Regions from separate parts of the Paenibacillus nitricinens genome, predicted to be linked through region 3. Evidence: riboswitches for the same ligand, from Rfam matches in the RefSeq annotation. Region 3 holds a riboswitch; each other region holds the start of a gene.
The links. Region 3 has a riboswitch for cyclic di-GMP ahead of ACN6KS_RS01845 (anti-repressor SinI family protein). Riboswitches for the same ligand answer to the same signal wherever they lie in the genome.

Region 1 (5,377 bases), 330 kb from region 3:
TAGGCTGTTCCGCGTTCGCTCGCCGCTACTGACGGAATCACTATTGTTTTCTCTTCCTCAGGGTACTTAGATGTTTCAGTTCCCCTGGTCTGCCTCTACATCTCCTATGTGTTCAGAGATGAGTAACTGCGAATTACCACAGCTGGGTTTCCCCATTCGGACACCCCCGGATCAAAGCTTGCTTACAGCTCCCCGAGGCAGTTTCGTTGTTCGCCACGTCCTTCGTCGGCTCCTGGCGCCTAGGCATCCTCCGTGTGCTCTTATTAGCTTAACCTTGATTTTTCCGCAGGAAAATATCATACAATGACATTTCTCTTGGAAAAATCTCACTAATAACATTTACTTGTTTACACAAGTTGCTAAAAGATGTTCTAAAACGCAAATTCGTTTCGGTATCCAGTTTTCAAGGATCAAGTCTTACTTGAGAGCTTAAACTCTCAAAACTGAGCAACGAGTGAGTGTTCGAACCCGAAGGTCCTATTTTGGAAGTTTAACTTCCGATTTGAATGTTTCCATTGCAGGAAACGATTCTCCATAGAAAGGAGGTGATCCAGCCGCACCTTCCGATACGGCTACCTTGTTACGACTTCACCCCAATCATCTACCCCACCTTCGGCGGCTGGCTCCCTTGCGGGTTACCCCACCGACTTCGGGTGTTGTAAACTCTCGTGGTGTGACGGGCGGTGTGTACAAGACCCGGGAACGTATTCACCGCGGCATGCTGATCCGCGATTACTAGCAATTCCGACTTCATGCAGGCGAGTTGCAGCCTGCAATCCGAACTGAGACCGGCTTTGATGGGATTGGCTTCACCTCGCGGTTTCGCTTCCCGTTGTACCGGCCATTGTAGTACGTGTGTAGCCCAGGTCATAAGGGGCATGATGATTTGACGTCATCCCCACCTTCCTCCGGTTTGTCACCGGCAGTCACTCTAGAGTGCCCAACATTACTTGCTGGCAACTAAAGTTAAGGGTTGCGCTCGTTGCGGGACTTAACCCAACATCTCACGACACGAGCTGACGACAACCATGCACCACCTGTCTCCTCTGTCCCGAAGGCCGCCACTATCTCTAGTGGATTCAGAGGGATGTCAAGACCTGGTAAGGTTCTTCGCGTTGCTTCGAATTAAACCACATACTCCACTGCTTGTGCGGGTCCCCGTCAATTCCTTTGAGTTTCAGTCTTGCGACCGTACTCCCCAGGCGGAGTGCTTACTGTGTTAACTTCGGCACCAAGGGTATCGAAACCCCTAACACCTAGCACTCATCGTTTACGGCGTGGACTACCAGGGTATCTAATCCTGTTTGCTCCCCACGCTTTCGCGCCTCAGCGTCAGTTACAGCCCAGAAAGTCGCCTTCGCCACTGGTGTTCCTCCACATATCTACGCATTTCACCGCTACACGTGGAATTCCACTTTCCTCTTCTGTACTCAAGTCACCCAGTTTCCAGTGCGACCTCAGGTTGAGCCCAAGGTTTAAACACCAGACTTAAATGACCGCCTGCGCGCGCTTTACGCCCAATAATTCCGGACAACGCTTGCCCCCTACGTATTACCGCGGCTGCTGGCACGTAGTTAGCCGGGGCTTTCTTCTCAGGTACCGTCACTCCGGTAGCAGTTACTCTACCGGACGTTCTTCCCTGGCAACAGAGCTTTACGATCCGAAAACCTTCATCACTCACGCGGCGTTGCTCCGTCAGACTTTCGTCCATTGCGGAAGATTCCCTACTGCTGCCTCCCGTAGGAGTCTGGGCCGTGTCTCAGTCCCAGTGTGGCCGTTCACCCTCTCAGGTCGGCTACGCATCGTCGCCTTGGTGGGCCGTTACCCCACCAACTAGCTAATGCGCCGCAGGCCCATCCCTCAGTGACAGATTGCTCCGTCTTTCATTCTTTCTTCAGGAGAAAAAAGAAATTATCCGGTATTAGCTACCGTTTCCGGTAGTTATCCCAGTCTAAGGGGCAGGTTGCCTACGTGTTACTCACCCGTCCGCCGCTAAGTTACTTTGAAAGCAAGCTTTCAAAGTAACTCCGCTCGACTTGCATGTATTAGGCACGCCGCCAGCGTTCGTCCTGAGCCAGGATCAAACTCTCCAATTAGTATTGAAAAGAGCGATATGCTCATTTTGAAACATCTGACGAGAAAATTAATTCTCACGATGAAATTTCAAAAGCGTAAAATACGCTGTGAAACTCATCAGTTTTGGATATCACTTTCGTGATTTCCTACTCACTCGTTGTTCAGTTTTCAAAGATCAAGTTCTCGTTGGCGCCGTTTAATGTCTCAGCAGCAACTCTTATAATATATCATGTTGTTCTCAGTAATGCAAGCTTTATTTTTCGAAAGCCGTTTATATCACTCTCTCAAACATTGCCTGTACGCTTTCCAACAACGCTTAACTATAATAACCTATCTATTCATAGAAAAGCAACCCCTAATAGAAAAATAAACAACTAGCTTAATAATTAAGCTAGTTGTTTATTTAATAGAGTTATGATTCTAACGATGCAAATTAATAGTATTTTGCTGCAGTATACTTACTTGAAGCCTTAATAAAATCTGCATTCTTCTTACTCTTCGCTGCCGATGCATCTACCGTAGTATCAATAGTAACCCATTTCCCATCCATCAGTACTTCATTCCATGCATGATATTGGGTAACGTAGCTAGTATTCCCCATCACCAACTTAGCAGGCACATCTACACTACGCAGCATTGCGGCAAAAAGAGAAGCATAGTCATAGCAGATTCCTTTTTTAGTATTCAAAGTGTTGTTAATGTTCGGAATATAATCTGTTGTTACGTTATTAGCAAGAGAATAATCGTATTGTACATTAGCAACTACATAGTTATAGATTGCCTTAACTTTTTCTTCATCTGTTGTTTTGCCTTTGGTAAGCTCTTTTGCCTTAAGGATCGCTTTATCAGAAGAACTCCATTTCACATTCTGTACGGAGCCCAAATATACGGAATTCGAGTCACTCATGGTTACATCTACTACTTCGGAATATAACGATTTGTATTTATTTCCGGTGGTGTTCTCAAGAACAGAAACCTTATAAGTACCATTACCTTGTTGTAAAGGGAAGTCCTCCGCTTGTCCAGAAGCATATAAGTTATATGTATAGCTGCTGTTGTCTTTAGTGATCATGAGTTTGATTCTTTTATCTTTCGGAATATCATAGTTAATCCCAATAACACCTTGAGCCACTTTTGATGTAATCAACCAGCTCGCATCTACACTTGCGGCTTGAGCTGTGCTTACCGGAACCGCAGTAATTAGTACGAACAGCGCCACCATCATAAAATAAACCTTTTTCACGGATAAAACCCCTTTCGGTAGCTGGCTGCCATCCTTTCGGGAAGGCCCTTTAGCTTTGCGTCCCTACCTTTCGATAGGTTTGCCGTTATCGTATAAGCTCTATCTGTTCTAATTTCACTAGACAAATTAACAGAATCAGTCCTAGTAGAAATATGAATCTAAGATTCTTATATATTTTATAAAAACAAAAAAAGCCTCTTCATTCGGTAACTGGCTGCCATCCTTTCGGGAAGGCCCTTTAGCTTTGCGTCCCTACCTTTCGATAGGTTTGCCGTTTATCGTGTTTAGCTTTTATAGTCTTATACTACCATATTTATCCTCGTAAACAAGAACAAAATTGCTAGATTTACTATTATTTTATAGTTATTTCTCTGTATTTGAGTTCTCTTGTTATTTCTCGTCAACGATTAGGAAAGCTTGGCATGAACAATCAAACGATGTGTAGGATCTACTAGTGGGTCACACGTAATTAGGGTAAGAATTTTATCTTTGTTATTCCCGTCTAGAACAGATACATCACTAGGAAGTACAACAGAAATATCATAAACCTCGTAATTATAAGTCTGATCGCTAGTTTTTACCGTAATCGTATCCCCAATCACAACCTCATTCAATCGGTTAAACAATCTGCCCGTAGTTCTAGCTCTATGCGCAGCTATTGCAGCGTTCCCTATTTCTCCTAATGGAGTTGTTTCTTTCATATGGGCCGCAGCATGCTTCATATTCGCTTTAGTAGCCCCTTCTAATACAGGCAGCTTCAGATCGATCTTATCGATCTCAATTAATGCGATGACTTTGCCACCCACTTCAATTTCCGGTTCCGGCTTTTCTGTTTCTTGCGGCTGTGCTTGTGCATCTAGAACGGATTCCTCCGCTAGTAGCTGAGTGACCTCGGCATATCTGCTCTTCAGATCAGGTGGTGGAGTGCTTTCAGTGGTGCTGAGTTCAGCTGATTCTAATAGCTTATCCTGCTGCCAGTCGTTATACCATTCGTTAGCTTTTGGATAGAGCATGATAAGGATCCCAGCCAGTATGAGCACGTACGAGAATTTACGCATGATTGTCACCTCCGTGTATTGATTCTCTTGATTTTAGAATACCCATTTACGACTTCCGAAGAAATTAATGATCACCGTAACAAAGGTTACTAATACCTTGGAGATCAACACTTGAATGCCTAACTTGTCAGTCAACAGATGCATTAATAGCAGCGATATCCCTAAGACCACCAGATTCAGCATGATAAACTTCAACAACTGTACCTTATCAAAACCTTCTTTTTTGCCACGATCGCGATCCCGAAAGGTTACTTTTTTATTCAAAATAAAGCTATTCGCTGTCCCTGCACTATAAGAAATCACCTGTGCCAATGCATATACCATCCCAAGTGAGTTCAGTAATGTGAAGATTACGAAATCAATGAGGGTATTTACCAGACCTACAGCATTAAATTTGAGAAACTGTATGAAAGCAGTCCGCAAGTTCTTATCTGACATCATTATAATCCTTCCGGCGATCCACTTCTTCTTCGTTACGATATCCTATGGTCTCACTGACAATATACAATGGTCTATCCTTAGACTCGTCATAAATCCGTCCAATATACTCACCGATTACACCTAGCAGCATCAGAACGATACCGTTAAAGAGCAAATTGACGCCTACAATGGAAGCCCAACCCGGAACCGTCCATGAGGTGAAAAAGATTCTTTGAAACAATACGAAGAATAAATAGAGAAAGCTGGAGAAGGAAAGAAAGAATCCGACATACGTAGCAATCTTAAGTGGCTTATGCGAAAAAGAAGTGATCCCATCCAGCGCAAAGCGAATCATTTTCTTAAGAGGATACTTAGTTTCTCCTGCAAATCGTTCTTCCCGCTCATATTCCACCATCGTCTGCTTGAAGCCGACCCAGCTCACTAAACCTCTGACATACCGATTTTTTTCCTTGAGACCCCGCAAGACATCACATACCTTACGATCAATAAGACGGAAGTCACCTGTGTCCGTAGGAATGTCTACACTTGTCATGCTGCTGAGCAACCGATAAAAGATCTT
Region 2 (5,377 bases), 570 kb from region 3:
GCGATCTGGATGTGATCCATCCCTCCAATGCAAGAGTGATATCAGCGGTGGCGATGAACGATACACTACCCGTTAGTTAAGGAACAATTGATGCTGCTGCAAATGGATCGTTTATTTTTATCGAATCGGTTATTACCCGAAATGAAATTTCATGCTGCGAGAGCGCGTGCAATTTTTACTCTAAGAAGACTATACCAAATATTCGGGATAGAGGAGCAAGGCGAGATGAGGATTAATCTCCGGCTGACCCATCAGCAGTTCGCGGATATAATCGGAACGCTCAGGGAGACGGCTACCCTTGTGCTTAAAGATCTGCAAGAGCAAAAGATTATTGAGATTCAACATCAACAGTTAACCGTGTTAGACCTGTCGTACTTACTGGAGTAAACGGATTTTGATTGAGAATAGTAGTTCTGGGAGCTTTTTAAGAGAATCGAAGATGAAAGGGGTTATGAATGTGGCTTGTAATCATTGTGTAGTAAGAGAGCTGAATTTTGAAATTAAGGCTCATGGCGAGCTTAATCTAAGGATGTTACCTGAGGTTATTCATCATTTGAGTAGAAGCAATACGATACATAAGGTAGAAGAAAATGTGATTACGATTAAAGAGGCTGGGGCGCGGGATTTTCTGGATTTCTGTAATGATCATATGGCGTCGAAGCAGATTGAATTCCGTATAGATGACCAAACATGGAGACCTCTATCCGAGATGCCCACTGTACTTGATATGGAGTGGATTGATGAGGTTATCACTAAGGGGTTAGTGATTTGTCACTTCCAGCCAATCGTGAATGCAAAGGAAGAGATTTTTGCATACGAGGTCTTATCCAGATTTAAAAAAGAAGATGGAGCCCTTATCTATCCTAATGAGATCTTTACGGCGGCACGCAATCGTGGCCGTTTATATGCTTTAGACCGGTTATGTAGAATGACTGCTGTAAAATGTGCTGCACCCTTAAATAAAAAAACGTTTATTAATTTTATCCCAACGTCGATCTACGCTCCAGAGTTCTGCCTAAGATCAACAGTTGAATTGGCCAATCAATTAGGCGTAGATCCCTCTCTTTTTGTCTTTGAAGTTGTTGAGACGGAGAAAGTGGATGACCTTGCTCATTTGAAAGCTATTTTGACATATTACAAGGATCGGGGATTTGAATACGCTCTAGATGATGTTGGCGAAGGCTTCAGCACAATCGAGATGTTATTGGCACTTAAACCCCATTACATGAAGCTGGATATGAAATATGTTCAGGGTGTGTCTAGTGATCCGAACAAACAGAAAGTAGCAGAACAGTTTTTAGAAAAGGCATTAGAAATCCAATCCGTTCCCTTAGCAGAAGGAGTGGAATTTAGAGAGGACTTTGAATGGCTTAAGCAGAGTGGTTATCAGTTGTTTCAGGGATATTTATTTGGAAAACCTGACCCTATTCCCAAACAGTGATCCTAATGAGTAGATCTCCGTCTAGAGGATGAGATGAATTCAGGTCAGAGTCTGATTACAGGTGAGCCCCGGGGCTGTACAATTTAGGTAATTGAGAAGGGGGTCGGATGAATATGGAATGGCATAAATACATCACACGTTGGGCAGATTCCAGGGGCTGGGAAGGGCGAGAGATTGATTATCAGTGGCCTTCTCCCTCATTTCCAGTGGTAAGTATTCGCAGCAATTTAGGTCGCTACTCTGGTCAGGGTTATGGCAGCAGACCTCGTGTGAAGACAGCTGTTGGATTAATTGCTATTGGAGATATAGCTGTAGGCTTGATTTCCATAGGTGCGATAAGCGTAGGGGTTCTATCCGTGGGTGCAATATCACTAGGAATGTGGTTAGCACTTGGAGCGATAGCACTTAGCTGGCTTGGCTTCGCAGCTGGGGCGATTGCTATTGCAGGAGTGGCTGTAGGAGCGATCGCGATAGCCGAAAAAGCGTTGGGTGCTGTCGCCATAGGGGATACGGCATTTGGAGCGGTAGCCATAGGACGGATTGCTGGGGGAGCCGTAGCTATTGGACAATGGGCATATGGTCTAATCGCGGTTGGCGAGCATGGCTTTGGGTTAATTCCGATCACAGGTGATGTGTGGAATTGGTTTCGGCGACTATTTGGAGGTTGAACGCTCCTCCAGTCCTAAAGTATCACTCTTCGTCTGGGACAGTTGATAAATAATATCGATCAGTTAGAGGAAATTGATTGCAATTACCTATGTCGATCAAATATCAATTTCATACCAAATAATCATGCAATAAGATGCATAGTTATGTTAACCTTTGTAATGTAATCGAAACTTCATAGGCAAACCTATGGAAATGTAGGGACGCAAAGCTATAGGGACTAAGGTTATCACGACTATTGTCAGCCAGCTGCCAAAGAGTGTATAACGCTTTTTGTTTTTAAGGTTTAATAAAAATTAAGTCTTAATTTTTATGCAACTTTAGCTGCAATCAAGCTACTCTTTCGGGGTAGTTTTTTTTGTGCCCATTTTTAGGCATTGAAGAGATTAATATTACATCTGGGGGGTAGAAAAGATGAAAAAAATGATTGCAATCGCTACATCGGCAGCCATGTTAGCTAGCTTTTCGAGTGAGGCAGGTTATGCTTTAGCAAGTGATGTAAGCAAGGTAACTGTAGTGAACACTGTAGTACAAAGCAAGGCTGACCTAATAAGCAATGCGTCAGTTATTCCGTTTGATCTGTACGGCAAGGCTATCCTAGGCGCTTATAATGATGTTTTTAGAATGAATCCTGCGAATATTAAATCCATTACCAATAACGGTGGTAACTACTCAGGTTCACCTATAGCTAAGGCTATTGATGGCGATATGAGTACGCATTGGGAAACGGGCAAACCGAATAGTTCAACGTTTACGAATGAGGTTGTCTTTGTATTCAATGAGTCCACTGAATTAAATAGAATCGTATATGCTGCAAGACAATCCAGCGCAAAGGGTAAGGGGTTTGCCCAGGAATTTGATATTTATGGCTCAACAACGGATGCAGGCGACTATACGCTAGTATCCTCTGGAGAATATAAAGGCGGAGCAGGTGACGTAGTAGAGGTGCAGTTTGACAGGGCAACCTTTAAGAGACTTAAATTTGTCTTCAAAAAAGCTAACCAAGATTGGGCGAGTGCGGCTGAGTTTTCTTTTTACAAAGAAGATGCCGTATCCGCTAAAATGAAAAATTTATTCACAGATGACAGCTTGAGTCAAGTTAGCGCAGCATTTAATACGATGGAGAAATTAACGGCTTTAGAACAAGAAGTGCAGACACATCCACTGTACGCGCAGTTTCAAGCAGATATAGAGAATGCAAAAGTACTTCTGGAGAATCATCAAATAGAGGCAACAGCGGCTAAGGTTTCGAAGCTAAAAGGCTATGGTACAGCATATGAAAATGCCTATAGCGAAGCTTATAGAATGCCCAACTCAAACGTATCAAAAGTAACGGTGAACGGCGGAAGCTACCCAGGTACGAAACCGGAATACATGCTCGATGACCAACCGAATACACACTGGGAAACCAATAAAAACAATGACGACAGCTTCACGAATGAAGTTGTGTTTGAGTTAGCGCAAGCGAAAGTATTAGATAGAGTGGCTTTCCTGGCTAGAGATAACCGCAAAGGCTTCCCAGAGGCTTTTCAAATTTATGCATCAGAAACAAGTAAGGGAGAGACCTTCCAGCTCGTATCTAGCGGAACCGCGAATAGTACGAATGACTTTCTGGAGTTTAAATTTGAACCTACGAAGTTTAAAAGATTGAAATTCAAGTTCACAAAAGCCAATATCAACAGACCCTTTGCAGCCGAATTTAGATTTTATACAGAGGATAAAGTAAGTGAAGCTGTAAATGGTATTTTCACAGATGGCACGATGAGTGCGGTTGTTCCTGCTTATAATAGCGTCGAAGCAATCAACGAATTAGAAGAAGCGGCAAAAGTACATCCGCTCTATCCAATCCTGAAGGATTCTTTGGATTTAGCTAAGAAGCTAGTGAATGGTGAAATTCAAACCGAAGGCACCATCATTGAGGCGGAACAACGTGGAGATATGAAAAAGCATGCGCAAGAAAACCTGAGAATTGGTTTCGGTACGAACAACCAGCCTACAGGTCTCGTTGCAATGCCTGGAGATACGATCAACGTTTATGTGGACGCAGCTTCGAGCGATAAATTGCCTTCTTTAGTCTTTTCTCAACAAGAGGCGGCTTGGAACGTTTGGGCTAGCAGTGTGAAATTGCGTCCAGGTAAAAACACAATAACCGTTCCTGAATTTGCGACGAATAGTTATTATGCACATGAAGTGACTAAGGGCGGTACAGTGTATATCGTCAATCCATATACAGCGGAGGAACAAGGTAAAGCACCTATGATCCGGTTCGAGGGGCTTACCAAGATCCCTATGATGACCAAGATTACAGATCCTGAACAATTCAAAGCCTTCTTAACCACCTATAAACAAAAAATAGATGAAGATAAGGCAGCGCATCCGAATGTTCAAGATCGCAAGCTCATTGATGTGGTGGAAATGGTCAGCGATCATGTTATTTTCACAGGCACTGCGACAGAAGCTTATAACATGTTTATTACGCAAGGAAATGATCCGCTGGGTACCGTAACCGGCTATGATACTTGGATGAAGACGATCTTTGACTTCTATGGCTTGGATGGCAGTAGTGTGATTCATGATGCCAAGCTAATTCGTGAGAATATCCGATTGATGCAGCCTTATGGTGCGATGTATGCAGCGGGGGACCATACAGGGATACAACTTGGAACCGTGGGGACAATGTTAGGTGATTTTAACAAAGTCTATCCAGGCTGGGGATTGAATCATGAAATAGGGCATCGCTTGGCGATGGGAGAACGAGAATATGGTGAAGTAACCAATAATATGGTGTCTATGCTGATGTCAGTCTATGCGGACTCGATGGATACTCGTATTCCTTTTGAAAGTGATATATATAAATATGTAATCGAAGAAAATAAAGTGGTTATGAATCAGCAGGGCTTATTTGCACAGCTTGGTGCCTATTGGCAGTTAGAATTGGCGCATCCGGGTTACTGGACAGAACTGACCAAGCTGTACCGCGAGCGGAAGGTCTCCCTTCCGAACGGCGACAATTCCAAGCAGCAGTATTTGGTGGAGTTCTCCTCTGAAGTGCTGGGGTTAGACTTAAGTAGCTATTTTGCCAGACATGGCTTCACTGTGAATCCTGAAACAAAAGTGAAGTTAGCTAAATATCCAGCACCGAAAAAGCTCTGGTATTTAAACAATTCAGTGGTTCATTATGAAGGAACAGGAATAGCAGATAAGAATGTTGCGATAAAGGTTAATATCACGCCTAACACTACTGCTAAATCGAACACACTAAGCTTCAGT
Region 3 (5,377 bases):
GGAAGCGAGATCGCCAATTTGGCGTTCGATTTCCGGGAAGCTTAGGCGATCCGCGTCACGGACAACCGGAACCACCAGACCTTCCTTAGCTGCAACTGCAATACCGATGTCGTAGAACTTCTTAACGACCAGATCTTCACCGTCGATCTCAGCGTTCAGCAGTGGATAGGTCTTCAGTGCTCCGATCACAGCTTTGGTGAAGAAGGACATGAAGCCTAGTCCAACTTCATGCTTCTCTTTGAACGCATCCTTACGGCGTTTACGGATGTCGAGGATCGCGGTCATATCCACCTCGTTGAAGGTGGTCAGCATGGCTGCAGTTTGCTGCGCTTCAACTAAGCGGCTGGCAATCGTGAGCCGTCTGCGCGACATGCGCTTGCGCTCCACGTGCTTGCCATCGTCCGGCGCGGCTTTGCTCGCTGCCGGCTTCGCTGGCTCCGGCTTGGCTTGCGCCGCCGGAGCTACCGGTGCAGCGGCCTGTGGCGCTGCTGCACCATGGCCCGACACATCGGCCTGACCAATCCGGCCGATAGGATCACGGGCGCTAACATCGCCGAGGTCGATGCCGCGCTCCCGTGCCAGCTTGCGTGCGCCCGGCGATGCCAGTGCAGCGGGGCTTTCGCCACCCGCTACAGCGACTTCGGGCGCTGCTACAGGTGCGGCTGCTGCGCTGCCGCTTGCCGGTGCCGCTTCAGGCGCTTTGCTCTCAGCGGCCTGCGGTGTACTGCCGCTAGCGGCTCCAATGATGCCGATGGCTTCGCCAACGGCTACGTTCTCGCCCGCTTGACGCAGGATGGAGGAGATGACACCCTCCACCTCCGCACTAATTTCCAAATTGACTTTATCCGTCTCTAACTCAGCAAGCACATCACCTTGACCTACCGTGTCGCCTTCTTTAACCAGCCATTTGTAGATGGTTCCTTCGGATATAGATTCTCCCAGATCGGGTACTAAGATTTCTGACACAGGCCGTTACCTCCCCAAACATAATGGTTTACGCTATTGTGATACCATCCTCTTAAGAGGATGGTACAGCTGTTTGTACTTGTGAATTTGCTTTTAGGGCCTCTGAAACAATTCTACGCTGTTCAAAGCTATGAACATCTGCATAACCACTCGCAGGACTGGAACGTTCAGGACGTCCGATATATCTTACGCTAGTGTTGTTCGGTGCGATGGCGCGTAACCGAGGTTCGGTATAACTCCATCCGCCCATATTCTTCGGCTCTTCTTGCACCCAGACAATTTCCTGAAGGGATGTGAAGGAGCTTAAGTGAGCACTCAGTTCAACTTCTGGGAACGGGTAGAGTTGCTCCAAGCGTAGTACATGTAGCCATGACCAATCTTTGTCTGAAGCAGCCTCTAGCTCTGTTTGGATGTCGATAGCTACTTTACCGCTGCAGACTACTAGACGTTTGACCTCACCTGGTTTCTGGCCTAGCAGGGGCTCTGCTAATACAGGCTGGAATTGTCCGGAGGCGAGCTCAGTACCGGCAGATGTGCTGCGCGAATTACGAATGAGACTCTTCGGCGTCATAATCACCAGTGGTTTAGCGTCTTCCTGTCCACATAAAGCAGCTTGGCGCCGCAAGACATGGAAATATTGAGAAGCAGTGGTCAAGTTGGCAACGGTCCAGTTCTCTTCCGCGGATAACTGCAGGAAGCGTTCTAATCTACCACTGGAATGCTCGGGTCCCTGTCCCTCGTAACCATGCGGTAACATGACGACGAGATTGCTGCGCTGTGTCCATTTCGCACGTCCGGCGGCAATGAACTGATCAAATATAACCTGACCTGCATTGGCGAAGTCGCCATATTGTGCTTCCCAGATGACGAAAGTTTCTGGTGCGAACACATTATATCCATACTCAAAACCTAGCACAGAAGCTTCAGATAGCGGACTGTTATATACGCCAAAGGAAGCACGGGAATTACTTAGCTGATGAAGCGGAGAGAATAATTCTCCTGTTTTGCTGTCGTGCAGTACTAGATGGCGGTGTGCAAAGGTGCCGCGCTGTGCATCCTGACCGCTAAGTCGAATTGGCGTTCCATCCTTCAGGATGGTAGCGAAAGCGAGAGACTCGGCGAGTGCCCAGTCGACCTTTTCACCCTCATTCAATGCATCCTTGCGACGCTGCAGAATACGTTCCAGTTTCGGATAGACTTGGAATCCATCAGGTACGGTTAGTAGCTCACGATTAATCTCTTGCAGACTGGAGATCGGTACGGCTGTAGTCCCTGCCGCTGAGCGCTCTGTTTGAAGAGGAACGAAGGCTTTTGGTTCTTTTTTCTTGTGATTGCCTTCCTTCATACTATCGTATGCACGTTGCAATACGCCTTCTGTTTCAATGTGCATCTTTTGTACATCTTCAGCTGTAAGGATTTTCTCACGCTGTAGCCGCTCCGCATACACCTTGTAAACGGTTGGATGATTACGCACCTTGCCGTACACGATAGGTTGTGTAGTTTCAGGATCATCCATTTCGTTATGTCCATGACGACGATAACCGATGAGATCAATAACGAAATCCTTTTTGAATTGATTGCGATATGCGCTAGCTAAACGAACAGCTGATATACAGGCATCGGGATCATCAGCGTTGACATGGATAATTGGAATTTCATATCCTTTTGCGATGTCACTCGCATAATGCGTTGAACGGGAGTCTTCACTTTCTGTCGTAAAGCCGATCCGGTTATTAACAATGATATGGATCGTCCCGCCATTCTGATAACCTTGAAGTTTGCCAATATTAAGTGTTTCTGCAACAATTCCTTCACCTGGAAAAGCAGCGTCGCCATGCATTAGCACCGCTATAGCTTTACTGGTATCAATCTTCGGCAATCCGGCTGTGCTCCGATCTTCTTGAGCAGCACGAGTGAAGCCTTCCACGACAGGATTGACGAATTCCAAGTGACTTGGGTTATTCGCTAGTGTTATTCTTGTGCGTACGGTTTCTCCTTCGCGAACAGCGCGGTCTGCACCGAGATGGTATTTCACATCACCCGTCCAGCCATAGTTAATGCCTGTAGAGCCTTCGGAAGGGAAAAGCTCCTTGTTTGGAGAATGATGAAACTCTGAAAATATAATATCATAAGGTTTGCCCAAAATATGGGCAAGAACGTTGAGGCGACCACGATGCGCCATGCCCATCAGAATATGCTCTGCACCGTCATGCGCAGCAGCGCGTACGATTTCATCGAGCATCGGTACGAGAGCGTCATTGCCTTCCAAGCTGAAACGCTTCTGACCCACAAAGGTTTTGTGGAGGAAGGTTTCGAATTGCTCGACTTGGATCAGGCGGTTTAGCAGCTCTTTACGTTCTGTATTATTTAAAGGCGCTGGTGAGCTTGTGGATTCTGCCTGTCTGTTCAACCATTTCAGTTCTTCTTCTTCATGCACATGCCCGAATTCATAGGCGATCGTCTTGGTGTAAGCCTGACGCATACGCTGAACTGCATCCCATCCGGTATGCACATCATTCGGGGCATTCTCCCAAATGAGCGTGGCAGGTAGTGCGATCAGATCCTCACGAGTCAGCTCATAGGTTTCGAGTTCGAGATATTTAGCCATGGGATTGTGATCACGCTCAAGCGGATCAATATCAGCGGCCATATGGCCATATATACGAATATTAGCGATTAGCTTGGAAGCTCTTACTGCCTTTCTAAGCCATTCGGTGTCTCCCGAAATGCGAGGCTGTGGAGCCGGTTCGCTGTCCGGTGTTAGGGGTGGGGGACCCGAATTTGTAAAAAGCTCGCGATAATTATTCTCTACGGTGGATGGATCTTTCACAAACTGTTCATATCTTTCTTGAATGTAGCCTAAATTGGGTCCGTAATACTTACTCCAAATGGATTCGTTATAGGGCTCTTTGGCTGCCATGAATACATCCTCCTTAACGGATGAACTCCATACGTGACATTTTGTGTCAACGCTTACTGGAGCTGTGATGATTGCGGTTTCATTTCTCATCTTATTGTGCTACTTTCCACACGTGTAATCAATTCATTCTTTCGTCCAATACGTTCGCAAAATGGTATGGGTTAGCTTGTTCTAATGAAAAGAACGCTGTTTCTTCTCATTACCCATTCCTAAGGCCCACTAAAATGATTCTAATATCCTTATTTTTAACTAATAGGGAAGGAAGCATCATTATATTGTCTTAATTAATTTTATGAATAGGACGAGTATCGTGTTAATAGGACAAGATATCACAGAAAAGAGCTTCTATTTTTTGTTTTTTAATGGAAAAACTAATCAGAAATCGACACACTTTTCCACTTTAGTATAGTATAATGTTATTGCAGTTAGCGTTTTTCATCCTTTTTGAAGTAGATCCTTTCGTGTAAAGGGTCCAGTAAAAGGTAAACCTGCCGAAAGACAGGGGCACAAAGTCGCGGGTCTAAGGTAGAAATACTATGACAGCCGGATTGCCTGGGGACGTAAAATCTTAGGAGGAGATTTTTTGGACAAGTCCAACCAGGGAAGCAACAGAGAACAGCAGGTTATTGATGTAGACGTAGAGTGGGTACATTTATTATTAGCAGCTAAGAAGGCTGGCATAAAGGCAGATGAAATTCGTCGATTCTTTCAGGAGAAGACTGTGCAAGCCGTGCAGTAATACATTAGAGCGTTATATACCGAAAAAGGGCATGGCGATAAATCGCTGTGTCCTTTTTCTATAAGTTGTACACGATACATGGTTAGAATATAAAACGCCTAGGCCATCCATGTTAGGAGGGCGAAGGCGTTTATGTTTGATAGTATGAGTAGAAGAGGATCTTATTAGATCAGATGAAGGATTAGTCCTTCTGATCCAGGCGCCATTTCTGGTAGTCCAGAAACTCCTTGAATTCGCGTTTGCTTATGCCTGAGGCCATAGCTTCCTGCACCAATCGGAACCATTCCGAATCTAAAGGCGATTCCTCAGCATCATTAGGCTCTCCATAGAGCAAAGCATGGATGGATACCTGAAGCGCATCGGCGATCTTTTCGATAAACTGGATGGAAGGATTGGATTGGATGTTTCTCTCCACATTGCTAAGATACGATTTAGCAACATCCGCTCTGTCCGCAAGCTCAGATAGGGAGAATCCCTTTTCTAGGCGGAGATGCTGGATACGTTGGCCCATATTTTGTGCCACTATGCTGACGCCCCTCCGTATTTTTTGTTATTAGTATAGCAAATATCGATAAATTCGACAAAGTTTATTGTAAAGAGAAAAGCAGCATCTACTTATCCGCTTTCCGGAATAAGAATCTGCTGCTCTTCGAATGGAAGACTTATTAGATTATCTAGCGACTCCAGCGGATTGCTTAGCAAAGAAATCCCAAGTCAGTGTCAACACATCTTTTTGGAAAATGTTCTGATCT
Region 4 (5,377 bases), 160 kb from region 3:
CAAACACCCCCCAGTGTTTTGTGGTATAAATCTCTCAGGTCTTGCCAACTCCCATGGTAAGGCCTATTTTTTTGTTCGCTAATGGAAATGGGGGGGAAGGGGGACAGCCTCTACGCGGCTTTACTTAATCTGATACTGCTCTTCATAGCTCTTAAAAGATGAAATATCCAGACCGAGATATCTGCGCATATGAATTGCAGCTTGGGCAGCGACAATGTCGTTTAATAGCAGCATTCGTTCATGGTATCCACGACATATAAATTTGGCTTCGATCCCTGCATTAAGTCTGTTCTGCTCATAAACCTTGATTCCCCGTTTTCTCATCTCTGAACGAACATCTCTTAAATCTGTTGTAGCAACTGCTGCGGCTGTTTCAAGAACCTCCAGATAGGGGGCGGGTGTTCGTAAATGTGCAGATAGAATGGCGGAGTCCCGTTCGAAAGCTGATAAAATCATCGGAAGCAATAAATAAGATTTCACCAGCATATTGTCCCTGCTTTCAGCTCTATGCATGAATCTCATCACCCCTAATGGGAACGTATATTCGTATTCTACCCCGATATTCCAAAAATAATCAATGGTATTTCTAAACAGCTAGTACAATGTGATTAAATTCACAACTAAATTAGAAAGAATAAAATATATTAAAATTGTAATAATAAAAATTAATGCTTCAGACTTATATAAAGGGAGAATTTGGATGAAAGAGGAAGAAAGTCTCGCCCGTGGAATGGTATTTGGTCTGATTCTAAGTATTCCATTATGGATATCGATATTAGGTTGGATAAAGTTACTTTAAAATTGAAGGAAAACCTTTGTGTGAAGCGCCTTTTGGCGCTTTTTTTGTGCTTGCTTACGCGTGTAAATATCAAAAGGAATTGATTGACAATTGTGGGGATGGAGCGCTAAACTATTGTTAGTTCCAAAGTATTAAAAGTCATAGACCATTATTTAATAGGATGCTTAAGCTACTAGTTCTAATTTGCAAAGGCTATACATATATAATCATGATAATAGCAAACCGCCTGAAAGGGTGGGACGCAAAGTTCAGGAGTCTAAAGTGTCTAAAAGACACTATGACCGTCCGACTGCCATGAGAAGGGAATTCTACTTCTTTTTTGGCGGTCTTTTTTTGTTATTAGGTTCTTTAGAGTTCTGGTAATTATTCTGTTTAATTATAAATCATAGTTTTAGGAGGTGCGCATTTTGAAAAGAAGAATGAAACCGTTGCTCTCATTAGTAATAGCGGGGATTTTGATGGTGGGTAGTGGGCTTTCTGGAGGTGGTTATTTGGTCAGTGCGGCAGGGCCTGTGCTTCCGTATATTCCTACACCTGTGTTAGGCATTGCAGGAAATTTTAATACTTTTATCCTTGGTGACTTCAATCAATCTAATGATCAGGTTCACGGGCGCCTGGCGGCCAAAGGTAATATTACTTTGCAGAATTACGGCGTATCCAAGGATAATCCAGGTGGAGATGTCCTTATTGCTGGCAATGACATCACTTTTACTAATGGGACTGTTCATGGAGCATCCGTTCATGGTGGTGTTTTTATCAGAAACGGTGTAGATCTTAAAGAACCAGCGAGAAAAGGGACACCTATTGATTTTGATTATGAAGAGCAATATCTTATTGGACGTTCTAATGAATTCTCTTCACTTGCTACAGTCGGAACTTTCAAAAAGGAATATGGGAAAATAACAATTGATGCTCCGGAATCATTTAACGTTCTTAATCTAAGTGCTGCTGATTTCGTTGGTGCTAATGGCTTACAGTTTAATATTGCAAATAACGCCACAGTTATCGTTAACGTTAGCGGAAGTTCAGTTGAAATTCCAAGCTTTCAAATTTGGGGAGGCAGCCCTAACAAGGTATTATTTAATTTTTATGAAGCTAGCACTGTAAACATTGGAAGTTTAACAATAGAAGGAACTATTCTAGCTCCGCTTGCAAAAGTAACTTATAATTCCGGAGAACTGCATGGGACATTGATTGCGAAAGGATTTGCTGGTGGTGTGCAGATGCATTGGTATCCATATGAAGGGGTAGAGTCGCCTCCTACGCCGACGCCAACAGTGACGCCGACACCAACAGTGACACCAACGCCGACCGTTGCACCGACACCGACGCCGACCGTGACACCAACACCGACGCCAACGCCAACCGTAGCACCAACACCGACCGTGGCCCCGACGCCAACGCCGACCGTGGCCCCGACACCAACACCGACCGTGGCCCCGACGCCAACGCCGACCGTGGCCCCGACGCCAACGCCGACTGTGGCCCCAACGCCAACGCCTTGCGTGACGCCAACACCGACGCCAAAGCCAACACACACACCAAAGCCAACACCGACGCCAAAGCCAACACACACACCAAAGCCAACACCGACGCCAAAGCCAACACACACACCAAAGCCAACACCGACACCAAAGCCAACACACACACCAACACCAAAGCCAACACCGACACCAAAGCCAACACACACACCAAAACCAACGCACACACCAACACCGAGCGTGACGCCGTCACCAACGCCGGAAGTAACACCAACACCGAGCGTGACACCGTCACCAACGCCGGAAGTAACACCAACGCCGAGCGTGACACCGTCACCAACGCCGGAAGTAACGCCAACGCCGAGCGTGACGCCGTCACCAACGCCGGAAGTAACGCCAACGCCGAGCGTGACGCCGTCACCAACGCCGGAAGTAACGCCAACGCCGAGCGTGACGCCGTCACCAACGCCGGAAGTAACGCCAACACCAACGCCGACGCCAACGCCAGAGGCAACAGCAACGCCAACACCGACACCGTCGCCAGAGGCAACAGCAACGCCGACTCCGTCGCCGGAAGCAACGCCAACACCGACGCCGTCGTCAGAGGTAACGCCAACACCGACATCGTCGCCAGAGGCAACACCAACACCGACATCGTCGTCGGAAGTGACACCAACGCCAACGCCGGAGCCTCCGGTGTTTCCGACACCAACACCATCATTTGTAATTGGCACTATTGTTGTTAATGATGACCCTGTGCCGCTGGGTCCTGTAGCTTCATCGACGCCAGCACCAGTACCCACACCAACCCCGTCGAGCAATACAGAAGTCCTTGTTGACGACGATGAAATCCCACTAGGACCGGTGGCAACGGAAACGCCGTCACCAGAGGATATTGCAGTAGTGGATGATACAATTCCGCTAGGTAATCCACCTGTGGATGAACTGCCAAAAACGGGAGAATCAAGTCCAGTTCCTTATTATGCAGCAGGTCTAGGTTTTGCTCTTATCGGACTGCTAATGAGAAATAGATTCTCGAACAAGAAATAATAAACGGTGATTATAGCGTGAACGCAAGCTAAGCCGTGAAGAATAGAAGAGCCGCTTTCGGGACATATTCCGATGGCGGCTCTATTTTGTCATGATTGTTATATTTTGGCGCATTCTAAGTAGATGTTATACTGATTTACAACGAACATAAGGAAAGGACGGGGAAGACGAATTGGTATGGTTCTTCATTAGTGCTGTCATCGTCATTGGAGCTCTGATCTATGCTGGCTTTTTCTTTTATGGCATTGCTATTAAACGAGCACCGAAGGAATTCCTGAGTACTAATCGTGACTTGAAGGTTGATCCCCCGGTTGCCGGGGCTTCTTGGGGTGAGGGGAAGGATTGGATCTCCAGTCAGAGCTTTGAGAATGTGGAGATTACATCTGAGGACGGGCTACAACTAAGAGGGTATTTGCTCCTTTCGGATCGTGCTGAAGGTCGTACGGCGATTCTAGCCCACGGTTATTCTGGAAAAGGGAAGGATATGGGGGCGTACGCCAAAATCTATTACGAGAGACTGGGCTTTAATATCCTGATTCCCGATGCCAGGGGACATGGGGAAAGCGCTGGAAATTATATTGGCTTTGGATGGCATGAGCGCAAGGATTATTTACACTGGATTAAATATATAATAGAAAAGACTGGGCTCAGTGCTCAAGTTGTGCTTCATGGGGTTTCTATGGGCGGTGCTACAGTGCTAATGACCTCAGGTGAAAATCTCCCACCGCAGGTCAAAGCTATTGTCTCGGACTGCGCTTACAGCTCAGTTAAAGCACAATTAGCTTACCAACTAAGGCGTATGTATCACTTGCCAAGCTTCCCTTTTATCCAAAGTGCAAGTCTAATTACTCGTTTGAAAGCAGGGTATGGTTTTAGTGAAGCGTCTGCCTTGAAACAGGTGCGTAAGGCGAAGGTGCCGATTCTTTTTATTCATGGGGATGCTGATAATTTTGTACCATATAGTATGATGAATGAATTATATGAGGCATGTCAGAGTCCAAAAGAGAAGTTCGTAGTGCCGCAAGCGGGGCATGGATTAGCTTATGATACGGATAAAACGGGTTACATAAATGTAGTAACAGCTTTTGTGAATCAATATGTAAATTAGTGGCCCTGAACGTAGACAGCGCCCGATATCCGCTTGGTAGCGGTTATCGGGCGCCTATATTTTTCCACACATGGCATGTGTCCTTGTGTAAGGTTCGTACAGCCATGCTTTTTCGTTATATTCATCCCCCGCCGTTCGTGAGTAACGGGTGTCTTAATTCCTTGTTATTTCCAGCAGCCGTGTGGCGAGAATAATCCTTCCAATACGACAAAAGCCCTACCTCTCTTTTGCCCTTGCGGCTCCATTGACCGCGCCAGTGTGAATCGGAATGCTATATTTCGAATTTAATCTCATAAAAAGGAAAGTTTCTGCAAGAAAACATGAAGCCTCTGTGTCCAAATTGCCGAAGTGTAAAATAGTCGGCCTGACATCTTCTTGATGGGGATATACAATATATCGAAAAACAAATACGATATAAATATAACACAGTATTGTTTAAAAGGCAAATATAATAATGAATTCCAAGATAAGGATGGTTTTGCTTAGGAGGGGAACAAGTCTCCAGAGGGGGCGTTTCAGATCCGAATGTGACTTAGACTAGATTAATTGTGGAATATTTCGGAAAAGCTAGTAAACCAGAAGAGATGGGCAATCTCGGTTCAAATGGGCTAAAGTGTAAGTTTAATTTTTGCAAACGCTGCAAATTACACCTGAATTTGCTCGAAGCGAAAGGCTTGAGTCTGTGGGGGTTATTTTGCGTGCCTATTTTGTGAACAGGTCTTTAAAACTTACATAAAACCCCAACATTGATTGAAGGATTGAGGGCAGACCGTTATAATTAATAAGTCTGGATTTTAATTAAAAAATAAGGGAGATTTATATGAAACGCGCAGATGTGTGGTTGATTTCCATCGTATTGATTGCTGCGCTCGCTTTTCTCGTACCGAGATGGTTTTCGGACAATGATGATAAAGGTGGGGCCGGTAAAAATCTCGTAGC

Region 1: another riboswitch for cyclic di-GMP. It lies ahead of ACN6KS_RS03345 (transglutaminase-like domain-containing protein); the one in region 3 lies ahead of ACN6KS_RS01845 (anti-repressor SinI family protein).
Region 2: another riboswitch for cyclic di-GMP. It lies ahead of ACN6KS_RS29490 (NPCBM/NEW2 domain-containing protein); the one in region 3 lies ahead of ACN6KS_RS01845 (anti-repressor SinI family protein).
Region 4: another riboswitch for cyclic di-GMP. It lies ahead of ACN6KS_RS02585 (choice-of-anchor A family protein); the one in region 3 lies ahead of ACN6KS_RS01845 (anti-repressor SinI family protein).

What each region holds. Positions count from the first base shown of each region.
Region 1 covers NZ_CP183948.1:739,092-744,468, reverse strand. Annotated here, with positions in the region: rRNA gene ACN6KS_RS03355 (23S ribosomal RNA) at 1-274, opposite strand, end outside; rRNA gene ACN6KS_RS03350 (16S ribosomal RNA) at 539-2,096, opposite strand; gene ACN6KS_RS03345 (transglutaminase-like domain-containing protein) at 2,510-3,319, opposite strand; cyclic di-GMP riboswitch class I at 3,333-3,413, opposite strand; cyclic di-GMP riboswitch class I at 3,522-3,602, opposite strand; gene ACN6KS_RS03340 (class D sortase) at 3,727-4,377, opposite strand; gene ACN6KS_RS03335 (GtrA family protein) at 4,411-4,818, opposite strand; gene ACN6KS_RS03330 (glycosyltransferase family 2 protein) at 4,805-5,377, opposite strand, start outside.
Region 2 covers NZ_CP183948.1:6,628,688-6,634,064, reverse strand. Annotated here, with positions in the region: gene ACN6KS_RS29505 (helix-turn-helix domain-containing protein) at 91-387, shown strand; gene ACN6KS_RS29500 (EAL domain-containing protein) at 440-1,441, shown strand; gene ACN6KS_RS29495 (hypothetical protein) at 1,555-2,109, shown strand; cyclic di-GMP riboswitch class I at 2,278-2,364, shown strand; gene ACN6KS_RS29490 (NPCBM/NEW2 domain-containing protein) at 2,522-5,377, shown strand, end outside.
Region 3 covers NZ_CP183948.1:411,997-417,373, forward strand. Annotated here, with positions in the region: gene odhB (2-oxoglutarate dehydrogenase complex dihydrolipoyllysine-residue succinyltransferase) at 1-966, opposite strand, end outside; gene ACN6KS_RS01840 (2-oxoglutarate dehydrogenase E1 component) at 1,019-3,886, opposite strand; cyclic di-GMP riboswitch class I at 4,358-4,442, shown strand; gene ACN6KS_RS01845 (anti-repressor SinI family protein) at 4,470-4,625, shown strand; gene ACN6KS_RS01850 (helix-turn-helix domain-containing protein) at 4,807-5,136, opposite strand; gene ACN6KS_RS01855 (TasA family protein) at 5,296-5,377, opposite strand, start outside.
Region 4 covers NZ_CP183948.1:572,286-577,662, forward strand. Annotated here, with positions in the region: gene ACN6KS_RS02580 (hypothetical protein) at 121-513, opposite strand; cyclic di-GMP riboswitch class I at 1,006-1,096, shown strand; gene ACN6KS_RS02585 (choice-of-anchor A family protein) at 1,207-3,330, shown strand; gene ACN6KS_RS02590 (alpha/beta hydrolase) at 3,503-4,438, shown strand; gene ACN6KS_RS02595 (NusG domain II-containing protein) at 5,259-5,377, shown strand, end outside.